3 regions of the Yersinia enterocolitica subsp. enterocolitica genome follow, and region 2 is predicted to be linked to each of the others. Evidence: riboswitches for the same ligand, from Rfam matches in the RefSeq annotation. Region 2 holds a riboswitch; each other region holds the start of a gene.

Region 1 (4,236 bases), 2.0 Mb from region 2:
TTTACACCGCCTGAGACTTAAAACTCTATTCACTTTCCCTGCGGAGAATAATACTCTGCGGGGATGTTGATAATAACAGATTCAATCAATACATTGGACGGCACCATCTCCTTAACGATATAATGCCAACTGACGCAAAATAAGGAGATAGCGCGGTGACAGAAACAGATATCGAAATGGAAAAAAAACTATTAGCGCATGGTTTTACACAAAAAGAAGTCAATAGGTTAAAGAAAGTTCTAACCCATGAGCATGTTAATGATGCTGGAGGTGAGACATTGGAATCACTCATCCTTGATTTAAAGAAGAGCTTTATTCCAAGCTGCTTTTGCATTTTGTTAGTCTTACTACTATATCCACTCATCGTCACCAAACCAGTTTTAATTGAAGTATCCGTTTATCTGGTCATTGCGATATTTTCCTTTTTTTGTATAAACTTGATTAACCCAATGAAATTGTCTTTTAAAGCATACAGATTCTTAAAAAATAAGAATAAAGGGGAGTAGTTCCCCTTAGACTTCATTAAAAATGGTTTGCATCTTCACGATGATTTATATCTGAGATAATACGTATTTTATTTCCTGCACTAGCAAATTTTAGCATTAAAGCGCCCTGACTCATTTTGGTGATATTTCTATAATAGTCGCTAGGAATATATCTAAACAATCGCAAAACATCAGGCTTTAAACTTAGGGCAACCACACCATACAGTGATGATGCCATATCCACAGCATGATAAGCCATCGAGCCTACTTTTGGCTCAAATCCCATAAACTTAGCGGTCGCTCTGTACCCTTTTTCCATCACACCAGTGTACTCATCGTCACCCAACAAGCGGAGAAAATTTTCAGCCGCTGTACTGGCACCACTTACGGCTAAATGTGCCCCTGCTAATTTTCCCAGAATAAAGCCAGATTTAATTATAAGCCCAAAACCTGTGCTCATCTGGAGACCACTAGTGACAACACCAATGGCATTTATGGTATAACCAATTTCATTATTATATTTTTCCATATTAATCGTCATATAGACTTTTGCTCTATCCAGCGAAAGCATAGTACCTTGCCTTTCTATATTGGCACACTCCTCTTGGATATTACTGATTGCAGCACGACACTCTGAATCAGTTTTGGCATTACGAATAATGTTTAGGTTGCCATCTGACAGTTGTTTTACTTCACTTTCAAATCGCGCCTTAAGGAAGAAATCTTTAATATGGCGGGAGGAAACAATTTTGGCTGTTTTCATTAAGTCGTTGGCAGCTGAGTGAGCCAATGCAAGAAAGTAATTATTATCCCTTTCTCTTCTATTTAAGTAAATATCCATAACGTATCATCCATAATTAAACTCACAAAAAAGATAGAATATCTTATCTTCCAATCGGTATCACTGGGCCGTCTACTCATAGAGGTCTATTTCAGCCTTTGCGTGAGTTTATCTCGCTATTTTAAGAATACACCCCGAGCGTTAATCTGATTTATTAATATCCTATGGGTATTTAATATTGGATAATTATTGACTGCATTTCCTGACTCACAAATATCTTATCGAGCAACAATACCCTTTCCCCTATTCAAATTAATCTCTACAATAGCGGCGTCTCAACGGGGTGCTAAATTGCAGAAGACGGCAAGTTAGCTGAGAGCAAACCCGTCGAACCTGATCCGGTTAACACCGGCGGAGGGATTTGAGAAAGATAACACCTGTACTTCCTATAGATACCGATGTTAGCTACCGCCTCAGATACCTTTGCCACCTTTATCCTTAAGGAGTGCAAAGTGTTTAAACGCCTTATTCCCTGCTTATTGTTACTGTCTGCGGCCACTGTGGCTGCTGATAAACCCACATTGACAGTGTATACCTATGACTCCTTTGCTGCCGATTGGGGGCCAGGGCCTGCCATTAAAAAAGCCTTTGAAGCCGAGTGCGATTGCCAACTTAAATTTGTCGCGCTGGAAGATGGCGTTTCACTGCTAAACCGCTTGCGCATGGAAGGTAAAAACAGTCAGGCCGATGTCATTTTAGGTTTGGATAACAATTTAGTACAAGCGGCGGAACAAACCGGGTTATTCGTGCCAAGTCAGGTAGATACCAGCAAATTGACCCTGCCGAAAAAATGGCAGAATAACACCTTCGTCCCGTACGACTATGGCTATTTTGCTTTTGTGTATGACAAAAACAAATTAAAAAATCCTCCTAAGAGCCTGCAAGAATTAGTCGACAGTAAAGAGCCGTGGAAGGTCATTTATCAAGACCCACGCACCAGCACTCCGGGTCTTGGCTTAATGTTGTGGATGCAAAAAGTGTATGGTGATAAAGCCCCGCAAGCATGGCAGCAACTGGCGAAGAAAACCGTCACGGTGACCAAAGGCTGGAGCGAAGCCTACGGCTTGTTCCTTAAAAGTGAAGGGGATTTAGTGCTGAGTTACACCACCTCTCCGGCTTATCATCTGATTGAAGAAAAGAAAAGTAACTATGCCGCCGCCGATTTTAGCGAAGGCCACTATCTGCAAGTGGAAGTCGCCGGTGTAGTGGCATCCAGCAAACAGCCAGAACTGGCGCAGCGCTTTATGCAATTTATGGTCACACCTGCATTCCAGAATCATATACCGACCGGCAACTGGATGTATCCAGTGATCAAAATGGATTTACCGGCCGGATTTGACACCCTGACCGTGCCACAAAAAGCATTACAATTTGATGCTAAAGACGTGGCTGATAATCGTGGCAAATGGATTCAGGCATGGCAATCCGCCGTCAGCCGCTGATCCCCGCGTGGTTATGGCCGGGGCTACTGGCCGCTTTGCTGATAGTCGGTGTCGCTTTGCTGGCGTTCACGGCTATCTGGCGGCACGCCCCTGACACGGATTGGCACAGCATCTGGCATGACAGCTATCTGTGGCATGTAATTCGCTTCACTTTCTGGCAGGCGTTTCTCTCCGCATTACTGTCAGTTATTCCGGCGATTTTTTTAGCGCGCGCCTTATACCGCCGTCGCTTTCCCGGCCGCCAACTGCTGTTGCGCTTATGCGCCATGACACTGGTGCTGCCGGTGCTGGTTGCCATTTTTGGTATTCTGACCGTTTATGGTCGCCAAGGTTGGTTGGCGGCGCTATTTGGCTGGTTGGGGATGGATTACCGCTTCTCGCCTTATGGTCTACAGGGAATCTTGCTGGCGCATATTTTCTTTAATATGCCGCTGGCGACCCGTTTGCTATTGCAGTCATTGGAAAGCATTGCCGTTGAACAGCGCCAGTTAGCCGCACAACTGGGCATGAATGGCTGGCAACATTTTCGCTGGGTTGAGTGGCCCTACCTACGCCGCCAGATCCTCCCCACTGCCGCACTGATTTTTATGCTGTGTTTTGCCAGCTTCGCCACTGTGCTCTCTCTTGGGGGCGGGCCGCAAGCCACCACTATCGAACTGGCTATTTACCAAGCACTTAGCTATGACTACGATTTGGGGCGTGCTGCATTATTGGCACTGATTCAGCTGGGATGTTGCCTGGGATTGGTGGTCATGAGCCAACGGCTAAGCTCAGTATTGGCGGTGGGCAATACTCATGGGCAAATCTGGCGCAGTCAGCAGGACAGTGCCTGGTCACGCATCAGCGATACCCTGTTAATCGGCGCGGCATTACTATTGATGGTGCCGCCATTACTGGCTGTCGTGATTGATGGCAGCAATAAAACGATATTAACCGTGCTCCAGCAACCGGCACTGTGGCACGCCTTCTTTACCTCACTGACCATCGCCATTGGCGCAGGGTTATTGTGCGTCACTCTAACCATGATGCTGTTATGGAGCAGTCGTGAACTGAAGCTGCGCCACCACGCGGCTTACGGACAAGCCATAGACGTCAGTGGCATGGTCATTCTGGCGATGCCGGGTATCGTGCTGGCGACCGGCTTTTTCTTATTACTCAATGATACGTTGGGCTTGCCGCAATCCCCTTATGCACTGGTGATTTTAACCAATGCGCTGATGGCGGTGCCCTATGCTTTAAAAGTGCTGGATAACCCGATGCGGGATCTTGCCGAGCGCTATACACCGCTGTGTTTATCACTGGATATTCGCGGCTGGCACCGTTTGCGCCATATTGAACTCAGTGCACTGAAACGCCCTCTGGCTCAGGCGCTGGCCTTCGCCACGGTACTTTCTCTTGGGGATTTTGGTGTGGTGGCGCTGTTTGGTAACGAGCACTTCCGTACCTTGCCATTTTATCTTTATCAGCA
Region 2 (4,236 bases):
TTTACAAATCCGCCCCACTTTATACTGCTGCCCTTCCCAATTGATCACCGCATACGGCGCAGATGTCCCGACCCCCTTACGCGCCCATGCAGGTAAGTTTTTTTGGCTTTTCACCATTTTTTGCCAGCTATTTTTATACACTGGCTGTTGCAGTAAATCTGCTGTGGTAGGCAAGGGTTTGGCTAATGTGGGCTGAACAGGCGTTGAACTTGCAGACACTAAAGCAGCATTCGTCGCAGGTTGCGCGAAAGCCCAGGAACTGGCACTGAGTATCGTCGCAGTAACAAGACAATGGAGGGTTTTATGGCCTTTCATTATCGAAAATCCTTATTATCTGATTAATCTATACCCTAAATAATTCGAGTTGCAGAATGCACATGCAACTTGAAGTATGGCGGGTATGCTCGCCAGGGATTGAACTGGCCTCTGTGCAACAAATTTGCATACGTGATATTAATTTGCATTTCTATGACCTTCAACTGTCGGAAAAGTTGATCTATAGCACGAATTTTCATCCTAATTCTCGTTATAGCGCAATCTGTATGACAGCTTGAGGTAAGCTATAAACCAGACAATGTTGAGTTGATAAACCTACTCCAGAAGGCCCTGCTATGTTAACCCTTGAGTTGCCCGAAGCCCCAGAGAAGTTGTACTACTCCGCTGGTGATGCCCATCCGCTAGACAAGCTCGAGAGCGATAAAATCGTCCAAATGGTGATAGACCTGGATATTGCCAACTCTGATAGTGAGCATTATGTCACCGGTTGGATGGGGCTAAATAGTGTGGTGATAATTCGCAATTATCAAAATAAGCGCGGGACCGCCAACGGCTTTGTGGTAAATAAAGGAGACCGCTACCGGCTGAGTATTCAGTCGATTGAATTTCGTATCCCAAAAGTGGTGTTATGGATGAGTTTTCGCCGCAAGCCCCGCACCATGGAGTTAATTACCTATGAAACATTGGGCGAGCAACCTAGTGGCATGCAGCAATACCGCAATATCCTCGAAGAGGAATTACGTCAGCAACTTGATGAAGATTGGCGCGAGCTGAATGATTATCTGGGCGCGGCCTGCTGGCAAATCGAAAATGATGTGCCGTTGTGGCAGCAAGCGCATCGAGAAATAACATTGGATGCCATTAACCAACTCGCTGCGGCCCCCATTTTCCGCACCAAACATTTACAAGCTGATGGCAATTATGCCGGTTTCTGGGCAGGCGATTACTTTTTTGCCGTCAGGCAACCTACGGCCGATAACCCCTTACCCGCGATACAAATTTCCTGGCGAGAAAATGAAAAAGAGATCGGCAGCTATCTGTTCGATCTCATAAAAGATGAGGCAGGCGAGCCGAAATTGTTGCTGTGCATTCGCCCACGCAAAGGGGCTGAAAGTTACCTACTTAACCGTTTTGACGCCCATCATTTGCAGCGGGCCATCGCGATGTTTGCCATGACACAGCGCTATTTACTGGCGTAAGAATGCAGGTAAGCAACAAGTGAACATATCCCGATGAGCTTATTTATGCTCAACGACCAGTAAGTGATTCGGGTGTGTGAGCGCAGTTAACACCCCTGCGGCTTCAAGACCACGGGTGCCCAAAGCCATTGGAGTCGCAGGTAGGCAACAAGTGAACATATCCCGATGAGCTTAGTCAAGTAAGTGATTCGGGTGTGTGAGCGCAGTTAACACCCCTGTGGCTTCAAGGGCGAAGGGCATTACCACCATCGGTGGAAATGATGCACCGGCCCGATCCCCTGCCCCACTTCAAGGGTATCGGCCTGCTCCAGCGCCCCTTGCAGATAGTCTTTAGCTGCACTGACGGTATCTGGCCAATTGGCATATCGTGGCCGTAATGCCGCCAGTGCTGCCGACAAGGTGCAACCAGTGCCGTGGGTATGTCGGGTATTAACCCGGCGCGTTACAAAACGCTGTTCCCCCTGAGCGGTAAACAGCCAATCCGGACTTTCTTCGCCGCTCAAATGCCCGCCTTTCATCAATACTCCCTGACAGCCTAAAGCCAATAGTGCTCGCCCCTGTTCGCGCATTTCTTGCTCATTATGTGCGGACGAACAATCCAGCAGTGCCGCAGCTTCCGGCAAATTAGGTGTAATCAAAGCAACCCGTGGGAGCAGTATACGGCGCACAGCATCAATGGCCTGAGGTGCCAGCAAAGGATCACCACTTTTGGCGACCATCACGGTATCTAATACCACAAATGGGATGGGATAACGGCGCAATTGCGTGGCGACAATATCGACAATTTCCGCATTTGCCAGCATGCCGATTTTGGCGCTATCGATACGCACATCACTGAGAACAGAATCTAATTGGGCGGCAACAAAAGCCGGTTCGATGGGATAGACCGACTGCACACCACGGGTGTTTTGCGCCACTAAAGCGGTGATAACACTGGTGCCGTAGGCCTGTAATGCAGAAAAGGTTTTTAGATCAGCCTGAATACCGGCACCACCACTTGGGTCAGTTCCGGCAATAGTTAACGCATTGATACGCTTCATTAATACACTTCCCTACGCTGGCATAATCCAGATCAGGTAATACGGGTAATATCTCAGCCATACCACGATTTGTAGCAGGCACCCCGAGTCAGAATTGTTATTATCACGGGCAGGTGATAGAAGATCAATGATGTATTAACTAAACCAATGATCAACCCAGCAGTCTTGGAGATATAACCGAAGAATGAGCATACAGATTCGTCAGTATCGAGAGAGTGATCGACCATTTCTGCGCACTTTGTATTTGGCATCACGTCAGGCCGCGTTTAGCTGGCTGGATGGGGAGCATTTTCGTCTGGAGGATTTTGACCGTTCCACTCTGGGTGAAACCATTCTGGTGGCGATTGATGGCGATGACCACCTTGGTTTTGCCTCCATATTTATGGAGGAGAGTTTCCTGCATAACCTGTTTGTTGATCCTAAAGCACAGCATCTTGGGGTGGGTAAGGCCTTATTGCTGGCAGCACAACAGCGATTTACTTCTCATGGCTCATTAAAGTGCCTGGCAAAAAACCAGCAAGCTATGGCGTTTTATCGCAAACAAAACTGGGTAGCAATTGCCTCCGGTAAGAGTAACGATGGCGACTATATATTAATGCATTGGCATAATGAAAAGGTTAAATAAGGCCAAGAACTCAATAATAGAAACGAAAAGAGAGTAAGGGAGCCGAAGCTCCCTTATCTTTATTGATTAATTACTCTTCACGTAATGCTTTAACATCCTCAGCTTTGATATTCAAAGTGGGTTGGCCAAACTGTTGCAACAGATAATTGCTCAAACTAACCACCTGTTCATCAGTTAATGTATTGGCAAAACTGGGCATAAAGACCTCGCCATCATTGGTTTGGCGCGACACACCGTGAAGAATCACATTAATCAGGTTATTTTGCGTGGATGCCCCGACCACCGAGTTCTTCATCAATGATGGATAATAACCGTCTTTCACCCCCTCACCGGTAAAACTGTGGCAACTGGCGCAATTCCCCAGATACAAACGCGCACCATCGGTGTGGTTATCTGCGATGAAAGGCATGCCGCGTAAGGTATTAACACTGGTTGCCGCCTGCCCCCAATCCGAGCGACTCTTGGCCTCATCATCGGGATTCAATGGTTTCAGCGTGCGCAAATATACGGCCATCGCGTTCAGATCACTGTCAGTCAGGTGGCGCGTACTGTTTTCAATGACTTCTGCCATCGGCCCAGCCGCTTGTGCTTTACCGTCAACATGGCCGCTACGCAGATATTGCACTACCTGCTGCTGGCTCCAGCCACCAATTCCAGCATGGGGGTCTGAGGTAATATTGAATGCTGTCCAACCATCAATATCGGCACCAGAATAGGCTTTGCTGTCTTTCATCCCCATAGTGATATTGCGCGGGGTATGACATTCACCGCAGTGCCCCAGCGCTTCAACAAAATAAGCCCCCTGATTCCATTGTGCATCCTTACTGGTATCCGGTTGGAAGCGCTGCCCGTCAAAATTCACCAGATTCCAGAACCACAACCCCCAGCGCTGATTGAAGGGGAACGGCATGTCATTCTCACGATTCGGCTGATGCACCGCTGGCAAGTTGAACAAATAAGCTTTAATCGCTTTAACATCCTCATCGGTCAGCAAGGTATACGAGGTGTAAGGGAATGCAGGGTAGAGATTTTCGCCATTTTTGCCTTTGCCTTCATGCAGTGCGCGCAAAAACTCCTCATCGGTCCAACTGCCAAT
Region 3 (4,236 bases), 1.6 Mb from region 2:
TAGCATCAGGAATGGTCAGAATGTCGGAAAACAGAATCGCCGCATCCAGCGGATAACGACGCAATGGTTGCATCGTCACTTCACAGGCCAATTCAGCATTTTTGCACAGCGACATAAAATCTCCGGCAATAGCGCGGGTGGCTTTATACTCTGGCAAATAGCGACCAGCCTGGCGCATCATCCACACCGGAGTGACATCTACCGGCTGGCGTAGCAAAGCACGCAGATAGCGATCGTTTTTCAACTCATTCATGATAAAGCTCCCTTGATTATCCGCACGCATTGTAGCATGCCAGATAATACTTTCCTGCGGCAGCTAAAAGCGGTTTTTAGCTATTCTCCGTCGTCGAACTGCTCTTCGCGGCATAATACGACGGTATCTTCAATCAAGCGACGTGCCACGGTGCCTGGTGGTGGCAACAATGGTAATTGATCATAGCGATACCAACCGGCATTCAGCAGCTCTTTAGGGTCATGTCGCAGCTCACCGCTGTCATACTCCGCCATAAAGGCCATCATCAATGAATGCGGGAATGGCCACGGCTGCGATGTCACGTAGCGCAGGTTTTTAATGTGGATATTACTTTCTTCCAGTACTTCGCGGGACACCGCCTGTTCCAACGTCTCCCCCACTTCGACAAACCCGGCTAACACCGTGTTAATACCACCACGATGGCGAACATGTTGTGCCAATAAAATCTCATCACCGCGACGGATGGCAACAATCACGCACGGGGCAATTTGTGGGTAATAACGTTCACGGCAGTGATTGCACAGACAAGCCCACTCAGTACGGCTGGCATGCATTTGATGCCCACAATAGCCACAATAGCGGTGAGAGCGGTAAAACTCAGCTAATTGCACGCCACGGCCCGCCAATTGGAACAAACCGCGATCGACATCCAGTAATTGCCGCACTGACCCCATATCCGTAGACATCATCTGGCGAATCAGCCAAACCGCCTGCCCTTGCCATTCACCAATCTGCCTGGCGGTCGCGCCCTGTAATGACCAATTGGCCGCGTTACCTTGTGGTAACTCCCCTTTTGGTAACCATAATTTGTTTTCATGGCTGACAATCCACCAGCCACTTTCTTTACCTGTAAGTTGTAGTTCCATATCGTTGTTGCACAACCTCGACTTCACTGGCAATCTAGAATCCGGCTTGTTACATTTTTGTAACCCATTATTACTTCACGGAGTCGATCTCATGCTTAACCGACTAGAAAGCCTGACTCAACGCGTTGGCGGCAGTAATGAATTAATTGATCAATGGCTTCATGCACGTAAAGAACTTTTAGTCTCGTATTGCACAGTGATCGGTATTAAGCCACAAAAAGGAAAGCATACCCCGCTTAATGAAAAAGCGCTGGAGAACTTTTGCCACAATCTGGTGGATTATCTCTCCTCCGGGCACTTCCATATCTACGATCGAATTATCAAACAGGTAGAAGGTGCGTCCAGCCCGAAAATGGCTCTGACGACCAAAGTTTATCCCGCTTTAAAAAATAACACTCAAACTATCATGGCATTCCATGATCGTTATACAAACATTGAGATCGATGACGATAGCTGTACCGAGTTTCAACAAGCTTTATCCGATATCGGTGAAGCGCTTGATGCTCGTTTTCGGCTGGAAGATCAACTTATTCAATGGGCTGCCGAGTCATGGCAAGCCGCCAAGCCAGTTATTCAAGCAGGGCAGGTAAAATAGCCCACTGATCAGCACGGGCTTGTAGTTTTAATTCAACCTCAATACCCAAAGTAATTGAGATTGCAGGTAGGCAGCAAGTGAATGAATTCCGATGAGCTTACACAGGTAAGTGATTCGGGTGAATGAACGTAGCTAACACCGCTGCAATTTCAAGTAAGAAGGGTATATACTGAAGATTCTTGTCGGAGTGCCTAGCACCTGTTTTCTTACGAAAGCAAACGCAGGCTGAGACCGTTAATTCGGGATCCGCGGAACCTGATCGGGTTAATACCCGCGAAGGGAACAAGAGTAATTTATCGCTACAGGCCCGGCATTCCCCTTACAGGTGGCAGCCGGTCACTGGCCAACATCGTTACTCCCGCCAAGCTCCAGACAAGCAATTTTCCCGATAAACCACATTGGATCTATAACCACATTGGTAGGAATTGCTATGTCTAATAATATCACCACTAAGAATCCATCCCGCCCACGTAAAGCGCAACGTGAGGAAGCTCAACAGTTTATTGATACCTTGCAAGGTGTCACTTTCCCCAACTCACAACGTATTTACCTGCAAGGCTCACGACCCGATATTCAAGTGCCACTGCGCGAGATCCAACTCAGCCCAACATTGATCGGCGGCGGCAAAGACTCACCTCACTATGAAGATAACGAAGCCATTCCGGTGTATGACACCTCCGGCCCTTATGGCGATCCCAGCGCGAAACTGGATGTCCATGCTGGTTTGCCCAAATTGCGCGATAGCTGGATAGCCGATCGTCAGGATACCGCGGCACTGACTTCCGTTAGCTCTGGTTTTACCCAACAACGTTTGGCTGATGAAGGTTTGGATCATTTGCGTTTTGAGCACCTTCCTCGCCCGAAGAAAGCCGTCAAAGGCAAATGTGTTACTCAATTACATTACGCTCGCCAAGGGATCATCACCCCAGAAATGGAGTTCATTGCACTGCGAGAAAATATGGGGCGTGAACGTATTCGCGGCGAAGTTTTGCGCCAGCAGCATCCGGGCCAATCATTTGGTGCACATCTGCCCGATAATATCACCGCAGAATTTGTCCGACAGGAAGTCGCTGCGGGGCGAGCCATCATTCCAGCAAATATTAACCACCCCGAATCTGAACCAATGATTATTGGTCGTAACTTTTTAGTGAAAGTGAACGCCAATATCGGTAACTCTGCTGTGTCCTCTTCCATTGAGGAAGAAGTGGAAAAATTGGTGTGGTCTACCCGCTGGGGTGCTGACACCGTGATGGACTTGTCCACTGGCCGCTATATTCATGAAACCCGTGAATGGATACTGCGTAATAGCCCGATTCCTATTGGCACGGTCCCCATCTATCAAGCGCTGGAAAAAGTGAATGGGGTGGCAGAAAACCTCACCTGGGAAATGTTCCGCGACACCTTGCTAGAGCAGGCTGAACAAGGTGTCGATTACTTCACCATTCATGCTGGCGTACTGCTACGCTATGTACCGATGACCGCCAAACGGCTGACCGGTATTGTCTCTCGTGGCGGGTCGATTATGGCGAAATGGTGCCTTTCTCATCATCAGGAAAACTTCCTGTACCAGCATTTCCGCGAAATTTGCCAAATTTGTGCCGCCTATGATGTTTCATTATCACTTGGTGATGGTTTGCGCCCTGGTTCTATACAGGATGCCAATGATGAAGCCCAATTTGCCGAACTGCATACCTTGGGAGAATTGACCAAAATTACCTGGGAATATGATGTGCAGGTGATGATAGAAGGCCCTGGGCATGTGCCAATGCAGATGATTCGCCGCAATATGACCGAAGAGTTGGAGCATTGCCACGAAGCGCCATTTTATACCTTAGGCCCGTTGACCACGGATATTGCCCCCGGCTATGACCATTTCACCTCCGGTATCGGGGCGGCGATGATTGGCTGGTTTGGCTGCGCCATGTTGTGCTATGTCACACCGAAAGAGCACCTTGGCTTACCTAATAAAGAAGATGTAAAACAAGGGCTTATTACTTATAAAATCGCCGCTCATGCCGCTGATTTGGCCAAAGGCCACCCCGGCGCGCAGATCCGCGATAACGCCATGTCAAAAGCTCGCTTTGAATTCCGCTGGGAAGATCAGTTCAATCTGGCGCTTGATCCTGAAACAGCACGGGCCTATCACGACGAAACCCTGCCGCAAGAATCTGGCAAAGTCGCTCACTTTTGTTCTATGTGTGGGCCGAAGTTCTGTTCGATGAAGATTTCGCAAGAAGTGAGAGATTATGCAGCCAAGCAAGAACAGGCCGCAGCTCAACCCATTGAAGTACTGCAATCGGGTATGGATCAGATGTCAGCCGAGTTCCGCTCTCGTGGCAGTGAGTTGTATCTCAGCCCGGTGAATCTGAAAGCGGAGGCTGATAATGAAACCATCTGATACACCTATCTTCTCGGCCCAGAAGGGTTTTCCGACGACTGAACAGCGCCTTGGCTTGTATCCGGTCGTCGATTCTGTGCTGTGGATAGAACGCCTGCTGGCGGCAGGGGTAACCACTATCCAA

What was found. Region 2 has a riboswitch for thiamine pyrophosphate ahead of thiD (bifunctional hydroxymethylpyrimidine kinase/phosphomethylpyrimidine kinase). Riboswitches for the same ligand answer to the same signal wherever they lie in the genome.
Positions count from the first base shown of each region.
Region 1: another riboswitch for thiamine pyrophosphate. It lies ahead of thiB (thiamine ABC transporter substrate binding subunit); the one in region 2 lies ahead of thiD (bifunctional hydroxymethylpyrimidine kinase/phosphomethylpyrimidine kinase).
Region 3: another riboswitch for thiamine pyrophosphate. It lies ahead of thiC (phosphomethylpyrimidine synthase ThiC); the one in region 2 lies ahead of thiD (bifunctional hydroxymethylpyrimidine kinase/phosphomethylpyrimidine kinase).

Region 1 is NZ_LR590469.1:4,085,583-4,089,818, reverse strand. It holds gene sgrR (HTH-type transcriptional regulator SgrR) at 1-21, shown strand, start outside; gene FGL26_RS19315 (hypothetical protein) at 156-506, shown strand; gene FGL26_RS19310 (DUF4225 domain-containing protein) at 523-1,326, opposite strand; TPP riboswitch at 1,596-1,704, shown strand; gene thiB (thiamine ABC transporter substrate binding subunit) at 1,779-2,768, shown strand; gene thiP (thiamine/thiamine pyrophosphate ABC transporter permease ThiP) at 2,744-4,236, shown strand, end outside.
Region 2 is NZ_LR590469.1:2,086,697-2,090,932, forward strand. It holds gene FGL26_RS09870 (inhibitor of vertebrate lysozyme family protein) at 1-315, opposite strand, end outside; gene FGL26_RS09875 (hypothetical protein) at 612-1,475, shown strand; gene thiD (bifunctional hydroxymethylpyrimidine kinase/phosphomethylpyrimidine kinase) at 1,715-2,515, opposite strand; TPP riboswitch at 2,508-2,611, opposite strand; gene FGL26_RS09885 (GNAT family N-acetyltransferase) at 2,700-3,140, shown strand; gene FGL26_RS09890 (c-type cytochrome) at 3,211-4,236, opposite strand, start outside.
Region 3 is NZ_LR590469.1:3,689,872-3,694,107, reverse strand. It holds gene hemE (uroporphyrinogen decarboxylase) at 1-253, opposite strand, end outside; gene nudC (NAD(+) diphosphatase) at 334-1,119, opposite strand; gene rsd (sigma D regulator) at 1,211-1,714, shown strand; TPP riboswitch at 1,888-2,013, shown strand; gene thiC (phosphomethylpyrimidine synthase ThiC) at 2,145-4,112, shown strand; gene thiE (thiamine phosphate synthase) at 4,099-4,236, shown strand, end outside.